One region of the Streptomyces sp. NBC_00045 genome, then DNA from elsewhere that is predicted to be linked to it. Evidence: predicted binding sites of a transcription regulator. Region 1 holds the regulator's gene; the other holds the start of a gene.

Region 1 (8,070 bases):
TGACCAAGCTCATCGAGCGCAACACCACGATCCCGACCAAGCGGTCCGAGATCTTCACGACGGCCGAGGACAACCAGCCGTCCGTGCAGATCCAGGTCTACCAGGGTGAGCGCGAGATCGCGGCGTACAACAAGAAGCTCGGCATGTTCGAGCTGACCGGCCTGCCGCCGGCCCCGCGTGGCGTCCCGCAGATCGAGGTCTCCTTCGACATCGACGCGAACGGCATCATGCACGTCACGGCCAAGGACCTTGGCACGGGCAAGGAGCAGAAGATGACCGTCACCGGCGGCTCCTCGCTCGGCAAGGACGAGGTCGACCGCATGCGCCAGGAGGCGGAGCAGTACGCGGACGAGGACCTGCGCCGCAAGGAGGCGGCCGAGTCCCGCAACCAGGGCGAGCAGCTCGTCTACCAGACGGAGAAGTTCGTCAAGGACAACGAGGACAAGGTCCCGGCCGAGGTCAAGACCGAGGTCGAGGCCGCCGTCGCCGAGCTGAAGGACAAGCTCAAGGGCGAGGACACCGCCGAGATCCGCACCGCGACTGAGAAGCTCGCCGCGGTCAGCCAGAAGCTCGGCCAGGCCATCTACGCCGACGCGCAGGCCGGCCAGGCGTCCGCCGGCGCCCCCGGCGCGGAGCAGGCCAAGGCCGACGACGACGTCGTCGACGCCGAGATCGTCGACGACGAGAAGCCGAAGGGCGGCGCTGCCTGATGTCGGAGGAGACCCCGGGTTTCGAGGAGAAGCCCGAAGTCCCCACCGGCGCCACGCCTGACGACGCCGCCGAGCCGAAGGCCGCAGCTTCCTCCGAGGAGGAGGCCGCGGCCCCGGCCGGGGACTCCGGAGCACCGTCCGCCCAGGAGACGGCTCTGCTGGCGCAGCTGGACCAGGCCCGCACCGCGCTCGGTGAGCGCACCGCGGACCTCCAGCGGCTCCAGGCGGAGTACCAGAACTACCGCCGCCGGGTGGAGCGGGACCGCATCGCCGTCAAGGAGATCGCGGTCGCGTCCCTCCTGACGGAGCTGCTCCCGACCCTGGACGACATCGGCCGGGCGCGGGACCATGGCGAGCTGGTCGGCGGCTTCAAGTCGGTGGCCGAATCGCTGGAGACCGCCGCGGCCAAGATGGGGCTGCAGCAGTTCGGCAAGGAGGGCGAGCCCTTCGACCCGACGATCCACGAGGCCCTGATGCACTCGTACGCGCCGGACGTCACCGAGACGACCTGCGTGGCGATCCTGCAGCCGGGGTACCGGATCGGCGAGCGTACGATCCGCCCCGCGCGGGTCGCGGTGGCCGAGCCCCAGCCGGGGGCGGCCCCCAAGTCCGAGTCCGCGGACGGCGAATCGCCTTCGGACAAGGACGCGGATGCCCCCGACAAGGGCTGACATCCGTACGGCAGGACACGCAGTGGCACGAGAGGAGGGACACCGGGGATGAGCACGAAGGACTTCGTCGAGAAGGACTACTACAAGGTCCTCGGTGTCCCGAAGGACGCTACCGAGGCCGAGATCAAGAAGGCGTACCGGAAGCTCGCGCGCGAGTTCCACCCGGACGCCAACAAGGGCGACGCCTCGGCCGAGGAGCGCTTCAAGGAGATCTCCGAGGCGAACGACATCCTCGGTGACGCCAAGAAGCGCAAGGAGTACGACGAGGCCCGCACCCTGTTCGGCAACGGGGGCTTCCGCCCCGGTCCGGGCGGGGGCGGCTCGTTCAACTTCGACCTGGGCGACCTGTTCGGCGGCACCCAGCCGGGTGCCGGCGGCGCGGGCGGCGGCTTCGGCGGCGGCGGCGGCCTGGGCGACGTCTTCGGCGGCCTGTTCAACCGCGGCGGCGCGGGCCCCGGGACCCGTACCCAGCCGCGCCGCGGCCAGGACATCGAGTCGGAGGTCACCCTCTCCTTCACGGAGGCGGTGGACGGGGCGACGGTCCCGCTCCGGATGTCCTCCCAGGCGCCCTGCAAGGCTTGTTCGGGCACCGGCGACAAGAACGGCACTCCGCGCGTGTGCCCGACCTGCGTAGGCACCGGCCAGGTGTCGCGGGGCAGCGGCGGCGGTTTCTCGCTGACCGACCCCTGCGCGGACTGCAAGGGCCGCGGCCTGATCGCGGAGACCCCCTGCGACGTCTGCAAGGGCAGCGGGCGGGCCAAGTCCTCCCGCACCATGCAGGTCCGCATCCCGCCGGGCGTCTCCGACAACCAGCGGATCCGGCTGCGCGGCAAAGGCGCTCCGGGCGAGCGCGGCGGTCCCGCGGGCGACCTGTACGTGGTCGTCCACGTGGACGGCCACCCGGTCTTCGGCCGCAAGGGCGACAACCTGACGGTCAGCGTTCCGGTGACGATCGCCGAGGCCGCCCTGGGAGCCGACATCAAGGTTCCGACCCTGAACGGTCCGCCGGTGACGCTGAAGCTGCCGCCGGGCACCCCCAGCGGGCGCACCATGCGGGCCCGCGGCAAGGGAGCGGTCCGTAAGGACGGCACCCGCGGAGACCTGCTGGTGACGGTGGAGGTCGCGGTTCCGGCCTCGCTGTCGGACAAGGCCCGCGAGGCACTGGAGATGTACCGCGACGCGACGGAGTCGGAGGACCCGCGCGCCGTGCTGTTCGAGTCCGCGAAGGGAGCATGACATGGACGGCCGCCGACGACAGCCCCGGTTCGGTAACGGGGCTTACGAGCTGACCGACGAGACCCCGGTCTACGTGATCTCGGTGGCCGCCCAGCTCTCGGGCCTGCATCCGCAGACCCTGCGCCAGTACGACCGCCTCGGCCTGGTCTCCCCGGACCGGACGGCCGGCCGCGGCCGGCGCTACTCGGCCCGCGACATCGAACTGCTCCGCACGGTGCAGGCGCTGTCCCAGGACGAGGGGATCAACCTGGCCGGCATCAAGCGGATCATCGAGCTGGAGAACCAGGTCACGGCGCTCCAGCAGCGCGTGGCCGAGCTCGCGGCGGCGGTGGACGGCGCGGCAGCCGTGCTCCAGCAGCGCGAAGCCCAGGTGCACGCCTCGTACCGGCGAGATCTGGTCAAGTACCAGCCGCCGGTGGCGGGCAACGCCCTGGTCGTGTGGCGTCCCGCGCCGAAGCGCCAGGGCGACTGACTCCGGCCGGCCCCGGCGGCCGGCACGCGAACGCGTAGGCCCCGCCCGGGATCCCCGGGCGGGGCCAGTGCGTTGTCCGGCGGGCTTCAGTCGCCCCCGTCCTCCAGGATTCCGGAGCGGGCGATGAGGAAGCCGAGTTGGGCGCGGCTGCCGCTGCCGAGGGTGCTGGCGAGCTTCGCGATGTGCGCGCGGCAGGTCCGTACGTTCATGCCGAGCCGGCGGGCGATGGCCTCGTCGACGTGGCCCTCGATGAGGAGCTGGGCGATGGTGCGCTGCACGCCCGAGATTCCGCCGCGGGTGTGCTGGTACGTCACTTCTTCCTGGAGCGGCACCGCGCGGTGCCACAGCTGCTCGAACACCTTGATGAGGTAGTCCACGAGCCCAGGGTGGCGCAGTTCCAGGGCGACCTGGCGGTCGTCGCTGGCCGGGATGAAGGCGACGGTCCGGTCGAAGATGATGAGGCGCTCGAAGAGCTCCTCCAACGTGCGCACTTCGACCTTGCCGGCCTTGAGGAGATCGACGTATGCGAGGGTGCCGCGGCTGTGCCGGACGGTGTGCTGGTAGAGGGTCCGGATCCGGACACCGCGGTCGGTCAGCGGCTGGTCGCGTTCCAGGGCTTCGGTGAGCTCCAGGCTGGGCCGGGCGCCGCCGGGCTGGATGGTGAGCATCTCGGTGTGGCACTCGGCCGTGGCGAGGTTGAGGGCGGCGTTGATGGGGTCGAAACCTTCGAGCACGGTGATGGCGTGGGTGCTTGCCGGATTCTGCGCGCTGATGGCGAGAAACGGCTCGAAAGCCTCGGACAGTTCGAGGGAATCGCGGCGTCTGTCGCGGATCTCGCGTTCGATCGGATGCAGCCGCTGTGCGAGTGCCACGGCCGGTGGAACCGGACGGAGCGAATTGGCGTCATCAGGATCCGGCTGCAACAGCGCCAGATCGAGCAGACAGGGTGCCGTTTTGACATCCCCACGTGCGATACGTCCCGTCCTCAGCGCACTCGTGTAGAGCCGCGCCCCCTCGCTGCACAGCTCGGTGACCGAGTGGGGATGTGTCGCTTTTGTTCTGTTTATGGTCAAATCTCCACCCCCCAGGGTCCTGAACATGCAAGAACATGATGCATCGTCCCTGTGGCAGTGATGTGCCTGAATGAGCCATCGTCTGACAGGCGGGGGAGAGGATTTCATCAAGTGAGGACGAAGCCGACCATGAACAAGAGAATGCTTCGCTCGGCGCTTGCCACCGTCATCTTCTCGGCTGTGGCCGGTCTGGGACTTGCCGGGGTCACCCTGGGGGGCGCTGCAGGGGGTGTCGCCGACCTCCAGGCGGCACCGCTGGAGGACAGCGGATGGCGCGCGGCACCGATGGATAGCGGGTGGCGCTCCGCCCCCGTCGACGCCGAAGCCGGCGCCGTTGGCTCGGAGACCGCGGTATGACCCCCGACGACCGCGGTTTCCGTCGCGAAATGGCCTCTGCCTACCGCTCCGGCTGGCAGTTCATCGACCTTGCCACGGCCATCCCCCACCCTGGCGACTCGTTGATGGTCACCCTGTTCGGACAGCCCATCGTCATCACGCGCGAGGAGGACGAAGACGTCCGGGCGTACCGATGCCTGCGCCGCCCCCGCGGCGCGCCGCAGCCCGTCCGCTGCGAGGTGCGCTACGGAATGGTCTTCGTCAACCTTGATCAGCGCGACCACCAGCTCTTCGAACCCGATATCACCACCGCCACCCCCCGCAGTGCCTGAAGCGATTCCCCCGTCGTTGCAGATCGCTCCAGGTGCTTCCCCCACACAACGGCGCCATCGTGGACCTGACCACGATGGCGCCGTTGTGATGTCCGCGTCCAGTGCTTGAACCGGACAAGGTGAAAACCGAACTGTTTCCGCGTGCTGGTGCTGGTGCTGGTACCGGTGCCGGTTCGGGCCGGATGGTTCAGGCGCGTCCCATGGCTCGGTCGAGGGTGATCTCCAGGACGACCCGGTCCGGATTGGGCGACGGCGTCCGCCCGTAGCGCTCCGCGTAGCGCGCCACCGCCTCGGCGACCGAGGCCTCGTCCGTGCGGACCACCGCGCTGCCCTCCAGGGTCGCCCAGCGGCGTCCCTGCATCTGGCACACCGCGACCCTGGCCGGGCCCTGCTCCGTCGCCTGCGCCGCCAGCACGTTGCGGATCTTCTTGCTGTTCTTGTTGCTGATCACCCGGGCCAGACCGGCCTCCGGGTCGTACGTGACGCCCACCGGCACCACGTGCGGCGTCCCGTCGGGGCGTGGGGTGGTCAGGGTGCAGACGTGCCGCTCCCGCCAGAAGGCGAGGTACTCGGGCGTCGGGTTGAGTACGTCATGAGCCATGGCCCGAGGGTACGACTGTGGCCTTGAGTGGAATAGACTCAACTTTGCGTACGCTGACATACTCACAGCCGCTCCTGAGAGGGGAAGTCGCACGTGGATGCCGAGCTGACCAACAAGAGCCGGGACGCCCTGAACGCGGCCACCAGCCGGGCCGTGAAGGACGGCCACGCGGATCTGACCCCGGCGCACCTGCTGCTGGCCCTCCTCGCCGGCGAGGACAACGAGAACATCATCGACCTGCTCGCGGCCACCGAAGCCGACCAGGCGGCGGTCCGGGGCGGCGCCGAGCGGCTGCTGGCCGCCCTGCCCAGCGTCACGGGCTCCACGGTCGCGCCCCCGCAGCCCACCCGCGACCTGCTCGCCGTACTCGCCGAGGCCGACCAGCAGGCCGGCAAGCTTGGCGACGAGTACCTCTCCACCGAGCACCTCCTCATCGCGATCGCCGCCAAGGGCGGCGCGGCCGGTGAGGTCCTTTCCGCCCAGGGCGCGACGGCGAAGAAGCTGCTGGACGCCTTCGAGAACGCACGAGGAGGACGGCGGGTGACCACCCCCGACCCCGAGGGTCAGTACAAGGCCCTGGAGAAGTTCGGCACCGACTTCACGGCAGCCGCCCGTGAGGGCAAGCTCGACCCCGTCATCGGCCGCGACCAGGAGATCCGGCGCGTCGTCCAGGTCCTGTCGCGCCGTACGAAGAACAACCCGGTGCTCATCGGCGAACCCGGCGTCGGCAAGACGGCCGTCGTCGAGGGCCTGGCGCAGCGCATCGTCAAGGGCGACGTCCCCGAGTCGCTGAAGAACAAGCGGCTGGTCTCGCTCGACCTCGGCGCGATGGTCGCCGGTGCTAAGTACCGCGGCGAGTTCGAGGAGCGGCTGAAGACGGTCCTCGCGGAGATCAAGTCCAGCGACGGCCAGATCATCACCTTCATCGACGAGCTGCACACCGTCGTCGGCGCGGGCGCCGGCGGGGATTCCGCCATGGACGCGGGCAACATGCTCAAGCCCATGCTGGCCCGCGGCGAGCTGCGGATGGTCGGCGCGACCACGCTCGACGAGTACCGCGAGCGGATCGAGAAGGACCCGGCGCTGGAGCGCCGCTTCCAGCAGGTGCTGGTCGCCGAGCCCTCCGTCGAGGACACGATCGCGATCCTGCGCGGCCTCAAGGGCCGCTACGAGGCCCACCACAAGGTCGTCATCAACGACAGCGCGCTGGTGGCCGCCGCGACCCTGTCCGACCGCTACATCACCTCCCGCTTCCTCCCCGACAAGGCCATCGACCTGGTCGACGAGGCCGCGTCCCGGCTGCGCATGGAGATCGACTCCTCGCCGCTGGAGATCGACGAGCTGCAGCGCTCGGTCGACCGCCTGCGGATGGAGGAGCTGGCGCTGAAGAACGAGTCCGACCCGGCCTCGATCGAGCGCCTGGACAAGCTCCGCAAGGACCTCGCGGACCGGGAGGAGGACCTGCGGGGCCTGACCGCCCGCTGGGAGAAGGAGAAGCAGTCCCTCAACCGCGTCGGCGAGCTCAAGGAGCGCCTGGACGACCTGCGCGGGCAGGCCGAGCGGGCGCAGCGCGACGGCGACTTCGACACCGCCTCCAAGCTGCTCTACGGGGAGATCCCGACGCTGGAGCGCGAGCTGGCCGAAGCCACGGAGGAGGAGGAAGAGGCCTCCAAGACCGGCCACTCCAAGGACGCGATGGTCAAGGACGAGGTGGGGCCCGACGACATCGCGGACGTGGTGGGCGCTTGGACGGGGATCCCGGCCGGCCGCCTGCTGGAGGGCGAGACGCAGAAGCTGCTGCGCATGGAGGACGAGCTGGGCCGCCGCCTGATCGGCCAGGGCGAGGCCGTCCGGGCCGTCTCGGACGCGGTGCGCCGCACCCGGGCCGGGATCGCGGACCCCGACCGCCCGACCGGCTCGTTCCTGTTCCTGGGCCCGACGGGCGTGGGCAAGACGGAGCTGGCCAAGGCGCTCGCCGACTTCCTCTTCGACGACGAGCGGGCCATGGTCCGCATCGACATGTCGGAGTACTCCGAGAAGCACAGCGTGGCCCGTCTCGTCGGCGCCCCGCCCGGCTACGTCGGCTACGAGGAGGGCGGCCAGCTGACCGAGGCCGTACGCCGCCGCCCGTACTCCGTGGTGCTGCTGGACGAGGTCGAGAAGGCCCACCCCGAGGTCTTCGACATCCTGCTCCAGGTCCTGGACGACGGCCGCCTCACGGACGGCCAGGGCCGCACCGTGGACTTCCGCAACACGATCCTGATCCTGACCTCGAACCTGGGCAGCCAGTTCCTGATGGACCCGGCGACCTCGGCGCAGGACAAGCGCGAGCGGGTCCTGGAAGTGGTCCGGGCCTCCTTCAAGCCGGAGTTCCTCAACCGCCTCGACGACCTGGTGGTCTTCTCCGCACTGACCGAGGAAGAGCTGGCGCACATCGCCGAGCTCCAGATCGGCAGCCTCGCCAAGCGCCTGGCCGACCGCCGCCTGGCCCTGGACGTCACGCCCGAGGCCCTGGCCTGGCTGGCGGACAAGGGCAACGACCCGGCGTACGGGGCCCGGCCGCTGCGCCGCCTGATCCAGACGGCGATCGGCGACCGCCTGGCCAAGGAGATCCTGGCGGGCGAGGTCCGCGACGGGGA
Region 2 (8,070 bases), 980 kb from region 1:
GAGTGGTTCGTCGGCCTCGCTCTGGACCTCGGCGAGCTGGCGGTCGGTGAGCGCGGTGCGCTCCTGGACGGGGGCCTTCGCCTGGGCGCCTGGGCGGCCCTTGGCCACGTACTCGACGACGGCGTCGCGCTCGTCGCCGAGGAGGTGCGCGAGGGTGAGGGTGTGCTGGGTCTGCTCGGCGAGCGTGACCAGCTGCTGGGAGTCGTTCAGCTCCCGCGTCGCGGAGACCACGGCGGGTGCGCCGGCCGCAAGGACAGTGAGGCCGGCGACGGCGACGCCGAGGACGAGCCTGCTGCGCACGCGGACACTGCGTCCTGCGGGGGCGGGGCCGTCGATGGCGGTGCCGTTCTTCCGAGACCGCTTCTTCTGCACCGGTGCTCGCAATCCTGTACGTGTGCTCGTGCTCGTCTACTCGTGTGGCCGAGGTAACGGCCGGTCAACAAGTAAACGCCCCCTGCCCCCTCGTACCGCCTCAGACCTTTGCAGTGTGTTGGGGAGAGAGCCTGACATCGCCCACCCGGCCACTCGAACGAGTGAACATCACGGATGAGTTGGCAACCAACTCGGCGGGGCGCTGTCAGAGCGCCGTCATGGACCGGTGGTTGAAAGATCGATGGGGGCTTTGGCAGTATGCGCGCCCACATCCCGCCCGGAGCCCGCCGAGCGCCCCTGCGGGCGGGCGGGCGGCGCCGGTCCGACCCCCTCCGCATTGGTACGGACTTTTCACACCGTCACGGCCCGCCCCGGCGTACCCGGCGGGCAGAATGTCCGTATGCGCATCGACCTCGCCTCGGCCCCCGGCAACCCGGAACGCCCCAACGAGGACTGGCTATCGGCGGCGATGCCCGCTGCGGGCGGCGGAGTCCTGGTCGCCCTGGACGGGGTCACCCCGCCGGACGGCGCGGTGGGCTGTACGCACGACGTGCCCTGGTTCGCGGCCCGACTCGGGGGCCGATTGACCGAACTGTCCGGATCGCGGCGGGACATGCCGCTGGACCGGATCCTGGCGGAAGCCATCCGCGAAACCGCCGACGCACACCGGGGCACCTGTGACCTTTCTCACGTGCGGACCCCGCAGGCGACGGTGGTGATGGTCCGCTGGGACGAGGCGTACGTGGAGCACCTCGTGCTCTCGGATTCCGTGCTGCTCCTCGAAGCGCCCGGGGGCGAGGTGACGCCGGTGCTCGACGACCGGCTCGACCGGATCCCGCGCGAGCTGCTGCGTACGCACGCCTCGGCGGACGCGCTGCGCAACGCGGAGGGCGGCTTCTTCACGGCGGCCGCGGACCCGGCGGTCGCCGCCCGGGCGGTGACCGGGCGCAGCCCGCGCGCGCGGGTACGGGCGGTGGCGGCGCTCACCGACGGGGCGAGCCGGTGGACGGACACGTTCGGGGAGGGCGATTGGGCGCAGTGCCTGGCGGTGCTCCGGAAGGAGGGCGCGCAGGGCCTGATCGCCCGGGTCCGCGCCCTGGAGTCGGACCCGGGGCGCCCCCTGACCCGCGGCAAGCGCCACGACGACGCGTCGGCGGCCTACGCGGAGCTGTAGCCGATCCGGGCTCGCCGGGCGAAAGGCCGGCCCCGCCGGCGTTCGAGGCGCGGAGTGCGGGGCGGAGTCCCGAAAGCCGGGCGCGGCCCGGGCCGCTCGCGCGGCGGCGCCGCACCCGCCCCGCGCCGGCCCGACCCGTCGCGTCGTGGTGTGCCAGTCGGCCCGGGGGGGCTATTCCTCGCCCTGGTTCAGCTGGTTGAGCAGCCGGGCCAGTTCGGCGACCTCGCCCCGGTCCCAGTCGGCGAGCTTGCGCATGTACTGCTCGCGCCGGGCCCCCCGCACGCGCAGGAACCGCTCGCGCCCCTCGTCGGTGAGGCCGACCAGGAAGGCCCGCCCGTCGGCCGGGTCGGGCTCGCGGGCCACCAGGCCGAGCAGCTCCAGGGCGCGCAGCTGGCGGCTCATGGTGGCCTTGCCGACCCCGAAGTACGCGGCGAGCTCGGTGGCCCGCTGTCGGCCCGCGGCCTCCAGCCGGACGAGCAGCCCGTACGCGGCCGGCTCCAGCTCGGGGTGCAGGGCGCGCGCCATCTCCCCGGAGGAGGCCCGGGCCCGCCGGAGGAAGACGGACAGCTCCCGCTCCAGGGCAAGGAACTCCTGGTCTTCGCTTCCGTGCACGTCCGCTCCCATCGATGGTGTCCTGGGGCACCAGTATTTCGCAGCGGAAACACCACCGGCCCGGGACCCCGCCCGCAGGCCCCCGGACGGAGTCCGGGCGAAGGGTCGCGGGCCGGTGGTGCGTGCGGCCGGGCGCGGGTCGGGCGGCCGCGGGTCAGGCGGCCGCGGAGACCGGGACGGCGTCTGCCGCGAGGGCCAGTTCCAGGACCTGGCGCACGTCGGTCACCGGGTGCACCTCCAGGCCTTCCAGGACCTCGGACGGAACGTCGTCCAGGTCGGCCTCGTTGCGCTTCGGGATGATCACGGTGGTCAGGCCGGCCCGGTGTGCGGCCAGCAGCTTCTGCTTGACCCCGCCGATGGGCAGGACGCGCCCCGTCAGCGAGACCTCGCCGGTCATGGCCACGTCGGTGCGGACCTGGCGCCCCGACAGCAGCGAGGCCAGCGCGGTCGTCATGGTGATGCCCGCGCTCGGCCCGTCCTTGGGGACCGCGCCGGCCGGGAAGTGGATGTGCACGCCCCGGTCCTTCAGGTCGGCGACCGGGAGCTCCAGTTCGGCGCCGTGGGAGCGCAGGAAGCTCAGCGCGATCTGCGCGGACTCCTTCATCACGTCGCCGAGCTGCCCGGTCAGGGTGAGCCCTGCGGCGCCCGTCTCCGGGTCGGCCAGTGAGGCCTCGACGAAGAGGACGTCGCCGCCCGCGCCGGTCACCGCGAGCCCGGTGGCCACGCCGGGGACGGCGGTGCGCCGCTCGGCGGGGTCCTGGGCGGATTCCGGGACGTGGTGCGGGCGCCCGATGAGCGCGCGCAGATCGTCGGCGCCGATGCGCAGCGGCAGCTGCCGCTCCCCCAGCTCGTGCTGGGAGGCCACCTTGCGCAGGAGCCGGGCGAGGGAGCGCTCCAGGGTGCGGACGCCGGCCTCGCGGGTGTACTCGCCGGCCAGCTTGCGCAGTGCGTCCTCCTCCAGGACCACCTCGTCGGCGCCGAGTCCGGCGCGCTCCAGCTGGCGGGGCAGCAGGTGGTCGCGGGCGATGACGACCTTCTCGTCCTCGGTGTAGCCGTCGAGGCGGACGAGCTCCATGCGGTCGGCGAGCGCCTCGGGGATGGCTTCCAGGACGTTGGCGGTGGCCAGGAAGACCACGTCGCTCAGGTCCAGCTCGACCTCCAGGTAGTGGTCCCGGAAGGTGTGGTTCTGGGCCGGGTCGAGGACCTCCAGCAGGGCCGCGGCCGGGTCTCCCCGGAAGTCGGAGCCCACCTTGTCGATCTCGTCGAGCAGGACCACGGGGTTCATGGATCCGGCTTCCTTGATGGCCCGGACGATCCGGCCGGGCAGCGCGCCGACGTACGTACGGCGGTGGCCGCGGATCTCGGCCTCGTCGCGGACGCCGCCGAGGGCGACGCGGACGAACTTGCGGCCCATGGCGTGCGCGACGGACTCCCCTAGGGAGGTCTTGCCGACGCCGGGAGGCCCGACGAGCGCCAGCACGGCTCCGCCGCGCCGCCCGCCGATGACGCCCATGCCGCGCTCGGAACGCCGCTTGCGCACGGCCAGGTACTCGGTGATGCGGTCCTTCACGTCGCTGAGCCCGGCGTGCTCGGCGTCGAGGACGGCGCGGGCGCCGCGGATGTCGTACTCGTCCTCGGTCCGCTCGTTCCAGGGCAGCTCCAGCACGGTGTCCAGCCAGGTGCGGATCCAGGAGCCCTCCGGGGACTGGTCGCTGGACCGCTCCAGCTTGTCGACCTCCTTGAGCGCGGCCTCCCGGACCTTCTCGGGGAGGTCGGCGCCCTCGACGCGGGCCCGGTAGTCGTCGGACTCCTCGCCGTCCTTCTCGCCGTTCAGCTCGCGCAGTTCCTTGCGCACGGCCTCCAACTGGCGGCGCAGCAGGAACTCGCGCTGCTGCTTGTCGACGCCGTCCTGGACGTCCTTGGCGATGGACTCGGCGACGTCCTGCTCGGCGAGGTGGTCGCGGAGCCAGCTGATGGCGAGCTTGAGGCGGGCCACCGGGTCGGCGGTCTCCAGCAGTTCGACCTTCTGGGCCACGGTCAGGAACGGCGAGTACCCGGAATTGTCGGCGAGGGCCGACACGCCCTCGATCTGCTGGACGCGGTCCACGACCTGCCAGGCGCCGCGCTTCTTGAGCCAGCTGGTGGCGAGCGCCTTGTACTCCTTGACGAGCTCGGCGACCGACCCGGGCAGCGGGTCCGCGAGCCGTTCGTCGACGCTCTCGCCCTCGACCCAGAGCGCCGCGCCGGGCCCGGTGGTCCCGGCTCCGATCCGGACGCGGCCGACAGCGCGGATCAGCGCCCCGGGGTCCCCGTCGGAGAGCCGCCCCACCTGCTCGACGGTCCCGAGCACACCGGTGCCGGCGTACTTCCCGTCGACCCGCGGCACGAGCAGCACCCGGGGCTTCCCGCTGCGGACCGCCGCCTGGGCGGCCTCGACGGCCCCCCGCACCTCGGCGTCGGACAGGTCCAGCGGAACGACCATCCCAGGCAGCACGACCTCGTCGTCGAGCGGCAGCACGGGCAGAGTGAGCGTTACGGACGTCGAAGCCATGATCTTCCCTCCGGCAGTGAAGTTGAGCTATGCCGACTCAATGCATGTGCGCCCCCCAATGTTCCCCATCCGACGTTCGCCGGGGGCGAACAACTCAACGGCCTGGCTGCGGATGTCGCCCGGGCCGGTCCGCGCGGGCACCGACGCCGGCGGCTCCGCGAACGTCAGACGGGCCTCGCCCGAGGAGGACCGGACTTGCGCCGACGGGCTGGTCGGGCCGGTCAGGCGGGGTGTCGCCCCGGTAGGGAACCGTGCGCCGGGCGGCGACGACCGTCCGGCTGAACCGGAACGACGCGGCGCGAGAAGACATCACCGCACCCGGGGATGCGGTGGGGTCAACCCCCGGGCCCCGAGCCCGGGTTCAGATGCCGACCGCGCCGTCGATCCGCTCGCGCAGCAGGTCGGCGTGCCCGTTGTGGCGGGCGTACTCCTCGATCATGTGGATGAGCACCCAGCGCAGTGAGACCTTCCCGCGCCACTCGTCGTCGGCCTCCACGTCCAGGTCGGGCGCCGCGGCGGTGAACGACTCCGCGAACGCGACCTCGTCCCGCCAGGCCTCCCACGCCGCCGCGACGACCCCCGGGCCGGACACCGCCCCGTCGAAGTCGCCGTCCGGGTCCGCCTCCGAGGAGAACAGGGCCGACGCCTCTTGCCCGGCGAGGACCCGCCGGAACCAGCGGCGCTCCATGTCCGCGAGGTGGCGGACCAGTCCGAGAAGCGACAGCGTGGACGGCTCCACCGACCGCAGGGCCAGCTCCGCGTCGAGCCCGGCGCACTTCAGCTCCAGCGTCGCGCGCTGCGCCGCCAGGACATCGGTGAGCAGGACCCGTTCGTCGCCGGTCGCGGGCGCGGCGAACCGGTCCTCGGACTCGGCGCTATCGAAGAACTGCGCCCGCCGGCCCGTGACCGCGGGCAGCTCGGGGCGCACGGCCCAGTCCGTCCACGAGCCGTCGTACACGGCGAGGGCCTCGTATCCGGCCAGCGTGGCCCCCAGGGCCAGGACGCACGCCGTCACGCCCGAACCGCAGCTGAAGTACAGCCGCTCCCTGCCCCCGGTCAACGCGGCGAAGACCTCCCGGAGTTCCCCGGCGGGCCGCATCAGGCCGCTGTCGCGCTGGAGGTCCCCGAACGGCAGGTTCACGGCGCCCGGCATGTGCCCCCCGCGCAGCCCGGCCCGCGGTTCCGGGGCCGCGCCGGTGAACCGCTCGCGGGTACGGGCGTCCAGTACGACGGCCGCCGGATCGGCCAGGGCCGCGCCGACCGCATCGGCGTCGACCAGCAGCCCGGTCCGCGGCCGGGCGGTGAAGGAGCCGCGCGGGCCCTCGTAGGTGGGGCCGCACTCCTCGACCGGCAGTCCGGCGGCGGTCCAGGCGGGCAACCCGCCGTCCAGGACGGCGGCCCGGTCGAAGCCCATGGCGCGCAGCATCCACCAGGCGCGGGCGCTGGAGTAGATGCCGGCGCCGTCGTAGACGACGACGGTGTCGGTGTCGTCTACGCCGAGCGCGCGCATTGCCTCCTCGAACGCGGCGCCGGCGGGCATGGTGTGCGGGGCGGGGGCGTCGTGGTCGGACAGGGCGCCGTCGAGGTCGAAGGGCCGGGCGCCCGGTATCCGCCGGTCGGCGCCGCGGTGGGCGCCGACGGAGGCGTCGAACACGACGAGTCCCGGCTCGCCGAGCCGGCCGGCCAGCCAGTCCGCCCCGACCAGCGGTCCGGGCAGGGCGGCATCGGGGCTGGATGTGGTCATTCGGCACCTCCGGGTCGGTAGGCGGGCCCCTTCGCCTTCGAGGCCCGCCACACATCTTGCTACGCGACCCGGAGATGCCCTGCAAAGCGCCGTGCCGGTAAGGGAGTTCGCGAGGAGCGCGCAGTCCGTCGTCACCACGATCCGCCGGGCCCTCGGGAGCATCCGTGGGCTGGCCCGGCGGGTCGGCGAGCTCGGCGTCCCGGTGGCCGGGGCGGTCGGTCGGGTGCCGGCACTCTTCGGCCCGTAGTGGCTACCGGGGGAACGGGGAGAGGTCGGGCTCGACCCAGCCCGACTTCGCCCGCACCCCGGCCAGCGTCGCCGGGCGGTAGAAACGGGTCAGCAGCCGTTTGTCGAGCAGCGCGGGGTGGCGGCCGACGAACGTGTCGAAGTCGCAGTCGAGGTCGCGATCGCCCCCGTCGGGCCCGGCGGCGTGGTGCCCGACCAGTTCCACCCAGGCACGGCTGACGGTGGCGTTGTACTTCTGGGGCGCGCCGGCGTAGCGCGCCGTGCGCCGGATGCCCTCACTGACCAGGTCGACCGCGGCGGGCACGCCGCACCGCCGTACGGCCAGCCACGTCAGGTGGACGTGTTCCCGGTGACCGAACCGCGCGGCGGTCACCATCACTTCGGCCATCAGCTCCTCGAAGGCGGGGCTCGGGGTCATCGGGACACCTCTGTCAGCGCTTGCAGGGCGGCGCGCAGGCCGGCGATCGCGTCGGCGGGCAGCTGGCCGAGAGCGCGCTGCTCCAGGCCGGCGACGGCCTCGCGGATGGTGGCGGCTGCCACTCGCCCGGAGGCGGTCAGCTCGATGAGCACCGCCCGGCGGTCTCCCTGGCGGGTGCCGCGGGTGATGTGGCCGCGCTTCTCCAGGCGGTCGAGCACGCTGGTCAGCGTGGTGGGCCGGGTGCCGACGGCCGCTCCCAGTTCGGACACGGTGCGGCCGCGGCCATCGGCGAGGTTGGCCAGCGCATTGATCTCGGAGGCGGTCAGATCCAGGTCGACCAGCTCCGCGGCGAGGACCTGAAGGGTGGCGTGGGTGGCCCGCTGGAGCGCCAGCAGGGCCGACCACTCAGATGACACGATTTCGGAGTTCACAATTTCGGACTATACGATTTCGTACTATCGGCTGCAAGCGAAGGCCGCTCCCCCAGTCGCTAGGGTGCGGCCCATGGAGCCGGAAACGATCACTGTCCTGGACGGTCGCGAGTGGACCCCCGATCCGGATGCGGTGCACCGCGTCCTCGCCGACCTGGTCGCCGGCGGTGCGGCCCTCGGCTGGGTCGAGCCGCCCTCACCGGACGAGGTCGCGCAGCTGCTCGACCGGGTCCTGTCGGCGGTCGAGGCCGGGGACGCGGCCCTGCGCGTCGCCCACCTGGGCGGCCGCCTCGTCGGACTGGGCTACTGGCAGCGCTACGCCCGCCCGACGCACCGGCCGCACGCCGATCTGGAAAAGCTCGCGGTGGACGCCGCCGCCCACGGGCGCGGCGTCGGCCGGGCGCTGACCGCGGCCTTGGTCGCGGACGCCGGGGCGGCGGGCATCGAGGTCCTCACCCTGGACGTCCGGGGTGACAACGCCCACGCCCTCGGGCTCTACCGCTCGCTCGGCTTCACCGAGTA

Evidence for each region. Region 1 encodes HspR, which represses chaperone genes until heat shock. Its sites were predicted from a motif close to TTGAGNNNNNNNNNCTCAA; they were not measured.
Region 2: lon (endopeptidase La) is a predicted target of HspR. The motif match lies at 4,732-4,750, and genes of this name have one in related genera.

The regions. Positions count from the first base shown of each region.
Region 1 covers NZ_CP108271.1:4,361,339-4,369,408, forward strand. The annotation lists gene dnaK (molecular chaperone DnaK) at 1-710, shown strand, start outside; gene grpE (nucleotide exchange factor GrpE) at 710-1,381, shown strand; gene dnaJ (molecular chaperone DnaJ) at 1,430-2,617, shown strand; gene OHA65_RS20470 (heat shock protein transcriptional repressor HspR) at 2,619-3,089, shown strand; gene OHA65_RS20475 (helix-turn-helix transcriptional regulator) at 3,176-4,189, opposite strand; gene OHA65_RS20480 (hypothetical protein) at 4,516-4,830, shown strand; gene OHA65_RS20485 (pyridoxamine 5'-phosphate oxidase family protein) at 5,018-5,431, opposite strand; gene clpB (ATP-dependent chaperone ClpB) at 5,525-8,070, shown strand, end outside.
Region 2 covers NZ_CP108271.1:5,345,026-5,353,095, reverse strand. The annotation lists gene OHA65_RS25245 (nitrate- and nitrite sensing domain-containing protein) at 1-372, opposite strand, end outside; gene OHA65_RS25240 (hypothetical protein) at 773-1,546, shown strand; gene OHA65_RS25235 (MarR family winged helix-turn-helix transcriptional regulator) at 1,718-2,170, opposite strand; gene lon (endopeptidase La) at 2,313-4,709, opposite strand; gene OHA65_RS25225 (DinB family protein) at 5,071-5,625, opposite strand; partial or broken gene OHA65_RS25220 (sulfurtransferase) at 5,608-6,453, opposite strand; gene OHA65_RS25215 (hypothetical protein) at 6,704-7,117, opposite strand; gene OHA65_RS25210 (MarR family transcriptional regulator) at 7,114-7,548, opposite strand; gene OHA65_RS25205 (N-acetyltransferase) at 7,622-8,070, shown strand, end outside.